3 regions of the Azotobacter chroococcum genome follow, and region 1 is predicted to be linked to each of the others. Evidence: predicted binding sites of a transcription regulator. Region 1 holds the regulator's gene; each other region holds the start of a gene.

Region 1 (3,242 bases):
GCCTACGGCCAGACCATCCAGTACTTCGCCGAAAACGAACGCATCGTGCTGATCGATAAAGCCCGGGTAATTCAGGACGGCAACACCTTCGAGGGCGAGAAGATCGTCTACGACACCCAGCGACAGATCGTCAATGCCGGCCGCGCCACGGGAACCAAGATATCCAGCCCGAAACCGCGGATCGACATGGTCATCCAGCCGAAAAAGAAACAGCAGCCAGGGCAGACACAGTAATGGCCACCCTCAAAGCCCAGCATCTGGCCAAGAGCTACAAGGGCCGCCAGGTCGTCCGCGACGTCAGCCTCTCCATCGAAAGCGGCCAGATCGTCGGCCTGCTCGGCCCCAACGGAGCCGGCAAAACCACCTGCTTCTACATGATCGTCGGCCTGGTGCGTGCCGACCAGGGCCGCATCCTGATCGATCAGGACGATGTCACCCATCTGCCCATGCACGGCCGCGCCCGGGTCGGCATCGGCTACCTGCCCCAGGAGGCCTCGATCTTCCGCAAACTCACGGTAGCCGACAACATCATGGCGATCCTCGAAACCCGCAAGGATCTCGACGGAGAAGGCCGCCGCCAGGCTCTGGAAGCCCTGCTGCAGGAGTTCCACATCAGCCATATCCGCGACAGCCTCGGCATGAGCCTCTCGGGCGGCGAACGGCGCCGGGTCGAAATCGCCCGCGCCCTGGCCACCACACCGAAGTTCATCCTGCTCGACGAGCCCTTTGCCGGTGTCGACCCGATCTCGGTCAACGACATCAAGCAGATCATCCATCACCTGAAAAACAAGGGCATCGGCGTCCTGATCACCGACCACAACGTGCGCGAGACGCTGGATATCTGCGAAACCGCCTACATTGTCAACGATGGGCAACTGATAGCCGAAGGCAATGCCGAGGCCGTCCTCACCAACAAACTGGTGCAGGAGGTCTATCTCGGCCATGAATTCCGACTATGAGACACCCCATTCGATGGGATAGACCAATCAAATTCCGTTATAATCAGGCATGTAATTTGCTTTAGGAAGGCGCATCGTCGCCTCGTAGTGATTGACGCGAATGCTTCGGCAAATATGGTGCTTCCTACAATATGAAACCATCGCTAGTCCTTAAGATGGGCCAGCAGCTGACAATGACCCCGCAGCTGCAACAAGCCATCCGTCTGCTTCAACTGTCGACCCTGGATCTTCAGCAGGAAATCCAGGAGGCCCTCGACTCCAACCCCATGCTGGAACGTCAGGAAGACGCTGAGGACTACGACAGCCCGGATACGCTGGCCGAACATGGCGACCAGTCGGCGACCAATGCCTCGTCTGACTCCTATCAGGAGAGCTACGACCGTGCGTCCGCCAACGAAGAAGGTGGCAGTCTGGAGGATGGTGACTGGCATGAGCGCATTCCCAGCGAGCTGCCGGTGGATACTGCCTGGGAGGACATCTACCAGACCAGCGCCAGCAGCCTGCCGAGCAGCGACGACGACGAGTGGGACTTCACCACCCGCACCTCCACGGGCGAGAGCCTGCAGAGCCATCTGCTCTGGCAGCTCAACCTGGCGCCGATGTCTGATACCGACCGCCTGATCGCCGTCACCCTGATCGACAGCATCAGCAGCGACGGCTATCTGGAAGCCTCTCTGGAGGAAATCCTCGCCTCCCTGGACCCGGAGCTGGGTATCGAACTCGACGAACTGGAAATGGTGCTGCGCCGCATCCAGCAGTTCGAGCCGGCAGGGGTCGCCGCCCGCGACCTCAGCGAATCGCTGCTGCTGCAGCTGCGCCAGCTACCGACCGATACGCCCTGGCTGGAAGAGGCGCAACGGCTGGCCAAGGATTACCTCGACCTGCTCGGCAACCGCGACTTCACCCAGCTGATGAGGCGCATGAAGCTCAAGGAGGAAGAGCTGCGTCCGGTGATCGAATTGATCCAGAGCCTCAACCCACGCCCTGGCTCACAGATCGAGGCCAGCGAACCCGAGTACGTGGTGCCCGACGTCATCGTGCGCAAGCACAACGATCGCTGGCTGGTGGAGCTCAACCAGGAGGCCGTACCGCGCCTGCGCATCAACCCCCACTACGCCGGCTTCATCAGACGTGCCGATGCCAGCGCCGACAACACCTTCATGCGCAACCAGCTGCAGGAGGCGCGCTGGTTCATCAAGAGCCTGCAGAGCCGCAACGAGACGCTGATGAAGGTATCCACGCAGATCGTCGAGCACCAGCGCGGCTTCCTCGACTATGGTGAGGAAGCCATGAAACCTCTGGTACTGCATGACATCGCCGAGGCTGTCGGCATGCACGAGTCGACCATTTCGCGGGTCACCACCCAGAAGTACATGCACACCCCACGCGGCATCTACGAGCTGAAATATTTCTTCTCCAGCCACGTCAGCACCGCCGAGGGTGGCGAGTGCTCCTCCACGGCGATCCGCGCCATCATCAAGAAGCTGGTTGCGGCGGAAAATCCGAAAAAGCCATTGAGCGACAGCAAGATCGCTGGTTTACTGGAAGAACAGGGCATACAGGTGGCTCGCCGCACAGTCGCCAAATACCGGGAATCGCTCAGTATTGCGCCTTCCAGCGAACGCAAGCGACTCATGTAACAGGATCGAGCCGGCCGTTGAAAGGGCAGCAGCCTTATCAGCGGCAGTCGAAGCAGCGTATACCGGTGACAGGCCCGTCAGCCTGCGTCAAAACAGAAACAAGGAGAAAGCGGTATGCAAGTCAACATCAGTGGACATCAGCTGGATGTGACCGACGCCCTACGCGACTATGTTGAGGAGAAAATCAACCGACTCGAGCGCCATTTCGATCGCATCACCAATGTGCAGGTGATCATGTCCGTCGAAAAGCTCAAGCAGAAGATCGAAGCGACCCTGCATGTCTCCGGTGCCGAAGTGGTCGCCAACGCCGAACATGAGGACATGTATGCGGCCATCGACCTCCTCGTCGACAAGCTCGACCGTCAACTGATCAAGTACAAGGAAAAGCAGATCGAACGCCAGCAGGGCGCTACGGCCCGCTGACTCCTCCGTCCCATGATCAGACTCGAAGACATCCTGACTCCCGGCCGTTCCCTGGTGAACGTGCCGGGGGGAAGCAAGAAGCGCGCTCTCGAATACATCGCCAATCTGGTCGCCCGCGAGATGCCCGACCTGGATCAGCAGACCATTTTCGAGAGCCTGATTGCCCGTGAAAAACTGGGTTCGACCGGTTTTGGCAATGGCATTGCCATTCCCCATTGCC
Region 2 (3,242 bases), 820 kb from region 1:
CAGCGGCGTGTCCCTGCGTCCGGGCGACGGCATCATCCACAGCTGGCTGAACCGCATGCTGCTGCCGGATACCGTCGGTACCGGTGGTGACTCGCACACCCGCTTCCCGATCGGCATCTCCTTCCCGGCCGGCTCCGGCCTGGTGGCCTTCGCCGCCGCCACCGGCGTCATGCCGCTGGACATGCCGGAATCCGTTCTGGTGCGCTTCAAGGGCAAGCTGCAGCCCGGCATCACCCTGCGTGACCTGGTGCATGCCATCCCCTACTACGCGATCCAGGCCGGCCTGCTGACCGTCGAGAAGAAGGGCAAGAAGAACATCTTCTCCGGCCGCATTCTCGAGATCGAAGGTCTGGACAGCCTGACCGTCGAGCAAGCCTTCGAGCTGTCCGACGCCTCCGCCGAGCGTTCCGCTGCCGGTTGCGCCATCAAGCTGCCGGAAGCGGCCATCGCCGAATACCTGCGCTCGAACATCACCATGCTGCGCTGGATGATCGGCGAAGGCTACGGCGATGCCCGAACCCTGGAGCGTCGCGCCCAGGCGATGGAAGCCTGGCTGGCCAATCCGAAGCTGCTGGAAGCCGACAAGGACGCCGAATACGCCGCGGTGATCGAGATCGACCTGTCCGAAGTGAAGGAGCCGGTTCTCTGCGCGCCGAACGACCCGGACGACGCCCGCCTGCTGTCCACCGTTGCCGGTCAGAAGATCGACGAAGTGTTCATCGGCTCGTGCATGACCAACATCGGTCACTTCCGCGCTGCCGGCAAGCTGCTCGACAAGGTCAAGGGCGGCATCCCGACCCGTCTGTGGCTGGCTCCGCCGACCAAGATGGACGCCCACCAGTTGACCGAGGAAGGCTACTACGGCATCTACGGCAAGGCCGGTGCGCGCATGGAAATGCCGGGCTGCTCGCTGTGCATGGGTAACCAGGCCCGCGTACAGACCGGTTCGACCGTGGTTTCCACCTCGACCCGTAACTTCCCGAACCGTCTGGGCGATGCGACCAACGTGTTCCTGGCTTCCGCCGAACTGGCGTCGGTCGCCTCGATCCTTGGCAAGCTGCCGACCGTTGAGGAGTACATGGAATACGCGAAGAACATCGACACCATGGCTGCCGATATCTATCGCTACCTGTCCTTCGACCAGATCGCCGAGTACAAGGAAGCGGCGGCCAAGGCCGAACTCCCGGTCCTGCAGGTCTAAGCGACACTCCCGCTGAATGAAGAAGCCCCGCCCCGTGCGGGGCTTCTTCTTTTCTGCAGTCCTGCGCTAGAGTGGCCACAGGTCGAAAGGCCGATGCCCCAGGCCCTGGCATATCGCTTGCTTCGTATCCAGCAGCCTCGGCGGTCCCAACGGCGGGACCCCACTCACCGACAATGGCGTCGCTTTCGGCCCTGCCCCAGGCAGCCGCCGGGCGACGCCTTTTCGTTCAGCGCCGGAAGACACCATGACAGACCACCAAGCCCCCCCCAGAACAGATGCCCAGGCCTGGGTCGCGGGCAGCGACGCCCCCGAGAAGAGTTCGATCAATCTGGGCTTCATGCCGCTCACCGACTCCGCGTCGCTGATCGTCGCCGCCACCCAGGGCTTCGCCGAACCTTACGGACTGAGCCTCAACCTCAAGCGCCAGGTGTCCTGGTCGGGCCTGCGCGACAAGCTGATCAGCGGCGAACTGGACGCCGCCCAGGGGCTGTATGGACTGGTCTACAGCATGCAGCTCGGCATCGGCGGCGCAGCGGCGACCGACATGGCGGTGCTGATGGGCCTCAACCAGAACGGTCAGAGCATCAACCTGTCGACACCGCTCCAGCAGGCCGGAGTGTGCAGTGGCGAGACACTGGCCCAACATGTGCACCGCAGCAGTGCAAAGCTCACCCTGGCCCAGACCTTCCCCACCGGAACCCATGCCCTCTGGCTCTACTACTGGCTCGCCAGCCTGGGCATCCATCCGCTCCGGGACGTGAACACCCTGGTGGTGCCGCCGCCGCAGATGGTCGAACACCTGCGCGCCGGGCGCATCGACGGCTTCTGCGCCGGCGAGCCCTGGGGCGCCCACGCCATCGACCAAGGCATGGGCTTCACCGTCGCCACCAGCCAGTCGATCTGGCCGGACCACCCCGAGAAGGTCCTCGGCTGCACCCGCGCCTTCGTCGAGCAGTATCCCAACACCGCCCGCGCCCTGGTCATGGCCGTGCTGGAGGCTAGCCGCTTCATCGATGCCAGCGAAGAGAACAAGATCAGTACCGCGCAGTTGATCAGCGCCGACGCGTATGTGGCCGCGCCACGCCAGGTGATCGAGCCGCACTTTCTCGGCAACTATGAGGACGGCAACGGCCACGCCTGGCGGGACGGCCATGCCCTGCGCTTTCATGGCGACGGCGCGGTCAACCTGCCCTATCTCTCCGACGGCCTCTGGTTCATGACCCAGTTCCGCCGCTGGGGGCTGTTGCGCGAAGATCCGGATTACCTCGCCATCGCCAGCCAGGTGCAGCAGCTCGCGCTGTACCGCGACGCCGCCAGCGCTCTCGGCATCCCGCAACCCGCCTCGCCCATGCGCAGCGCCACCCTGCTGGATGGCAGGCACTGGGACGGCTCCGATCCTGCGGCCTACGCCCGCAGCTTTGATCTGCACGCCCTGAACGAGGCGACCTCCTCGGCCGACGACCAAGGAACATCCCCATGCTGCGCATCCTCCTGATCAACGACACAGCGAAGAAGGTCGGCCGCCTGAGAAGCGCCCTGGTCGAGGCCGGCTTCGAGGTCATCGACGAGTCCGGCCTGACCATCGACCTGCCGGCGCGGGTCGAGGCCGTGCGCCCCGACGTGATCCTCATCGATACCGAATCGCCCGGCCGCGACGTGATGGAGCAGGTGGTGCTGGTCAGCCGCGACCAGCCGCGGCCGATCGTCATGTTCACCGACGAGCACGATCCGAAGGTGATGCGCCAGGCCATCCAGGCCGGGGTCAGCGCCTACATCGTCGAAGGCATCCAGACCCAGCGCCTGCAGCCGATCCTCGACGTGGCCATGGCCCGCTTCGAGAGCGACCAGGCCCTGCGCGCCCAGTTGCAGGCCCGCGAGGCACAGCTGGCCGAGCGCAAGCGCGTCGAGCTGGCCAAGGGCCTGCTGATGAAGATGAAGAACTGCAGCGAGGAGGAGGCCTACACCCTGATGCGCCGCCAGGCGATGAGCCGCCAGCAGAAGCTGATCCAGGTCGCCGAACAGGTCATCGCCATGCACGACA
Region 3 (3,242 bases), 450 kb from region 1:
CCGGGCTGTTTAAGCCGGACGATAAACGCGCACATTGGCATGCCCCTCACTCAGCAGATGATGAGCATGCAGGCGGCTCATGACACCCTTGTCGCAATACAGCAGGTACTGGCGGTTGGCGTCCAGTTCCTTGAAACGGTTGTTCAGCGCGTAGAAGGGCAGCGTCTGCACCTCGATGCCGGGCAGTTCCAGCGGCTCGTCCTCGGCCGCATCCGGATGGCGGATGTCGAGGACGATCTGCCCGGCCAGGGCCTCGCCGACCTCCTCCACGCGGATCTCCTCGCCGAGCTCGTCGATCACCCGGTCGATCGGCACCAGGCGGGCGCGCTCCAGGGCGCGCTCGAGAATCGCCATCTCGAACTGGCGCTCCTCGTACTCGATGCGTTCGCGCTTGGCGCGGGTGGTCGGGTTCACCGAGATCACCCCGCAGTATTCGGGCATGTGCTTGGCGAACTCGGCGGTGCCGATGCGCATCGCGGTGTCGATGATGTCCTGCTTGTGGCTGGCGATCAGCGGGCGCAGCACCAGCATGTCGGTGGCCGAATCGATCACCGAGAGGTTCGGCAGGGTCTGGCTGGAGACCTGGGAAATCGCCTCGCCGGTGACCAGCGCGTCGATCTTCAGGCGCTCGGCGATGCGCGTGGCGGCGCGCAGCATCATGCGCTTCAACACCACGCCCATCTGACTGTTGTCGACCTTGCCGAGGATCTCGCCGACCACCTCCTCGAAGGGCACGCTGACGAACAGCACGCGCTGCGAGCTGCCGTACTTCAGCCAGAGGTAGTGGGCGACTTCCATCACCCCCAGCTCGTGGGCGCGCCCGCCCAAGTTGAAGAAGCAGAAGTGGGTGAGCAGCCCGCGGCGCATCATCTGGAAGGCCGCCACGGTGGAGTCGAAGCCGCCGGACATTAGCACCAGGGTCTGCTCCAGGGCGCCCAGCGGATAGCCGCCGATGCTGTCGTGCTGGCTGTGGACGACGAACAGGCGCTGATCGCGGATCTCCATGCGCACCTCCACCTCCGGGGCGGTGAGCGAGATGCCCGCGGCGCCGCACTGCTGGCGCAGGCAGCCACCGACGTAGCGCTCCACCTCCATCGAGGTGAAGGGATGCTTGCCGGCGCGCTTGCAGCGCACGGCGAAGATCCGCCCGGGCAGCTGCGCGGCGTAGTGGCGCTTGCACTTCTCCAGGATGTCGTCGAAGTCGCCCAGGGGGTACTCGTGCACCTCGAGGAAATGGGCGATGCCGGGCGTGCAGGTCAGCCGCTCGACCATCTCGCGCAGGGTCCGCCGGTCCTCGACCGCGGTTTCCACCTCGAGGTTGTCCCACACGCCCGTCACCGCCAGCTCCGGATCGAGGTCGCGCAGCACGGTGCGGATGTTCTTCGCCAGCTGGCGAATGAAGCGCTTGCGCACCGGCGGGCTCTTGATGGTGATTTCCGGGAAGACCTTGACGATGAGTTTCATGGAGGCAGCATGGGCCGGGCAGGCAAAAAGGGGGCGCAATTATAGCGGATCTTGCTCAAGACTTGATCACCTATCGGCAGAGCGGCGCACGCGCACCAAAATGAAACAAAACAACTGATCCAGGCACATGAATAGAGCAAAACTTTCCGCCAGAATATCGGGCACCGGCGAGGCAGATCTGCCGGAGAGCTTGCCGGCCCACGCAGACCAATGGCATGAAACTTGCTCTCTTGTGGCGCGGCTTGCCTTGGCGGATGATCGCCGCCCGGTTTTCACCCGAATTTTCGAGGGCCTTTTCGAGACCCTCTCCACCTGGAGGACAACATGTCGAAGTCGCTTCAACTGATCAAAGAACATGACGTGAAGTGGATTGATCTGCGCTTCACCGACACCAAAGGCAAGCAGCAGCACGTAACCATGCCGGCGCGTGACGTGGACGACGACTTCTTCGAATACGGCAAGATGTTCGACGGCTCCTCCATCGCCGGCTGGAAAGGCATCGAAGCCTCCGACATGATCCTGATGCCGGACGACAGCACCGCCGTGCTGGACCCGTTCACCGAAGAGCCGACCCTGATCATCGTCTGCGACATCATCGAGCCCTCGACCATGCAGGGCTACGACCGCGACCCGCGCGCCATCGCCCGCCGTGCCGAGGAATACCTGAAGTCCACCGGCATCGGCGACACCGCCTTCTTCGGTCCGGAGCCCGAGTTCTTCATCTTCGACGAAGTGAAGTTCAAGTCCGACATCTCCGGCTCCATGTTCAAGATCTTCTCCGAGCAGGCCTCCTGGAACACCGACGCCGACATCGAAAGCGGCAACAAGGGCCACCGTCCGGGCGTCAAGGGCGGCTATTTCCCGGTTCCGCCGGTCGATCATGACCACGAAATCCGCACCGCCATGTGCAACGCCCTCGAAGAGATGGGCCTGAAGGTCGAAGTGCACCACCACGAAGTGGCTACCGCCGGCCAGAACGAGATCGGCGTCAGCTTCAACACCCTGGTGGCCAAGGCCGACGAAGTGCAGACCCTGAAGTACTGCGTGCACAACGTCGCCGACGCCTACGGCAAGACCGTGACCTTCATGCCGAAGCCGCTGTACGGCGACAACGGCTCGGGCATGCACGTGCACATCTCCATCGCCAAAGACGGCAAGAACACCTTCGCTGGCGAAGGCTATGCCGGCCTGTCCGATACCGCCCTGTACTTCATCGGCGGCATCATCAAGCACGGCAAGGCGCTGAACGGCTTCACCAACCCGTCGACCAACTCCTACAAGCGTCTGGTCCCGGGCTTCGAAGCCCCGGTCATGCTGGCCTACTCCGCCCGCAACCGTTCCGCCTCCATCCGCATCCCGTACGTCAACAGCCCGAAAGCCCGCCGCATCGAAGCGCGCTTCCCGGACCCGGCTGCCAACCCCTACCTGGCCTTCGCCGCTCTGCTGATGGCCGGTCTGGACGGCATCCAGAACAAGATCCACCCCGGCGATGCCGCCGACAAGAACCTGTATGACCTGCCGCCGGAAGAGGCCAAGGAAATCCCGCAGGTGTGCGGCAGCCTGAAGGAAGCCCTGGAAGAGCTGGACAAGGGCCGCGCCTTCCTGACCAAGGGCGGCGTCTTCTCCGACGATTTCATCGATGCCTACATCGAGCTGAAGAGCGAAGAAGAAATCAAGGTGCGCACCTTCGTGCACCCGCTGGAATACGACCTGTACTACAGCGTCTAAGCCAGCCGGCAATGTCGAAAAGGCCTCCCTCGGGAGGTCTTTTTTTTGGG

Evidence for each region. Region 1 encodes sigma-54, which starts transcription at its own class of promoters, with help from an activator protein. Its sites were predicted from a motif close to ANTGGCATNNANNTTGCTNT; they were not measured.
Region 2: a site for sigma-54 is predicted at 1,306-1,325, ahead of ACG10_RS09015 (CmpA/NrtA family ABC transporter substrate-binding protein). Genes of this name have one in related genera too.
Region 3: a site for sigma-54 is predicted at 1,674-1,693, ahead of glnA (glutamate--ammonia ligase). Genes of this name have one in related genera too.

The regions. Positions count from the first base shown of each region.
Region 1 covers NZ_CP011835.1:1,126,288-1,129,529, reverse strand. The annotation lists gene lptA (lipopolysaccharide transport periplasmic protein LptA) at 1-234, shown strand, start outside; gene lptB (LPS export ABC transporter ATP-binding protein) at 234-959, shown strand; gene ACG10_RS05200 (RNA polymerase factor sigma-54) at 1,091-2,599, shown strand; gene hpf (ribosome hibernation-promoting factor, HPF/YfiA family) at 2,714-3,022, shown strand; gene ptsN (PTS IIA-like nitrogen regulatory protein PtsN) at 3,035-3,242, shown strand, end outside.
Region 2 covers NZ_CP011835.1:1,943,541-1,946,782, reverse strand. The annotation lists gene acnB (bifunctional aconitate hydratase 2/2-methylisocitrate dehydratase) at 1-1,201, shown strand, start outside; gene ACG10_RS09015 (CmpA/NrtA family ABC transporter substrate-binding protein) at 1,446-2,696, shown strand; gene ACG10_RS09010 (ANTAR domain-containing response regulator) at 2,678-3,242, shown strand, end outside.
Region 3 covers NZ_CP011835.1:672,646-675,887, reverse strand. The annotation lists gene thiI (tRNA uracil 4-sulfurtransferase ThiI) at 10-1,464, opposite strand; gene glnA (glutamate--ammonia ligase) at 1,789-3,192, shown strand.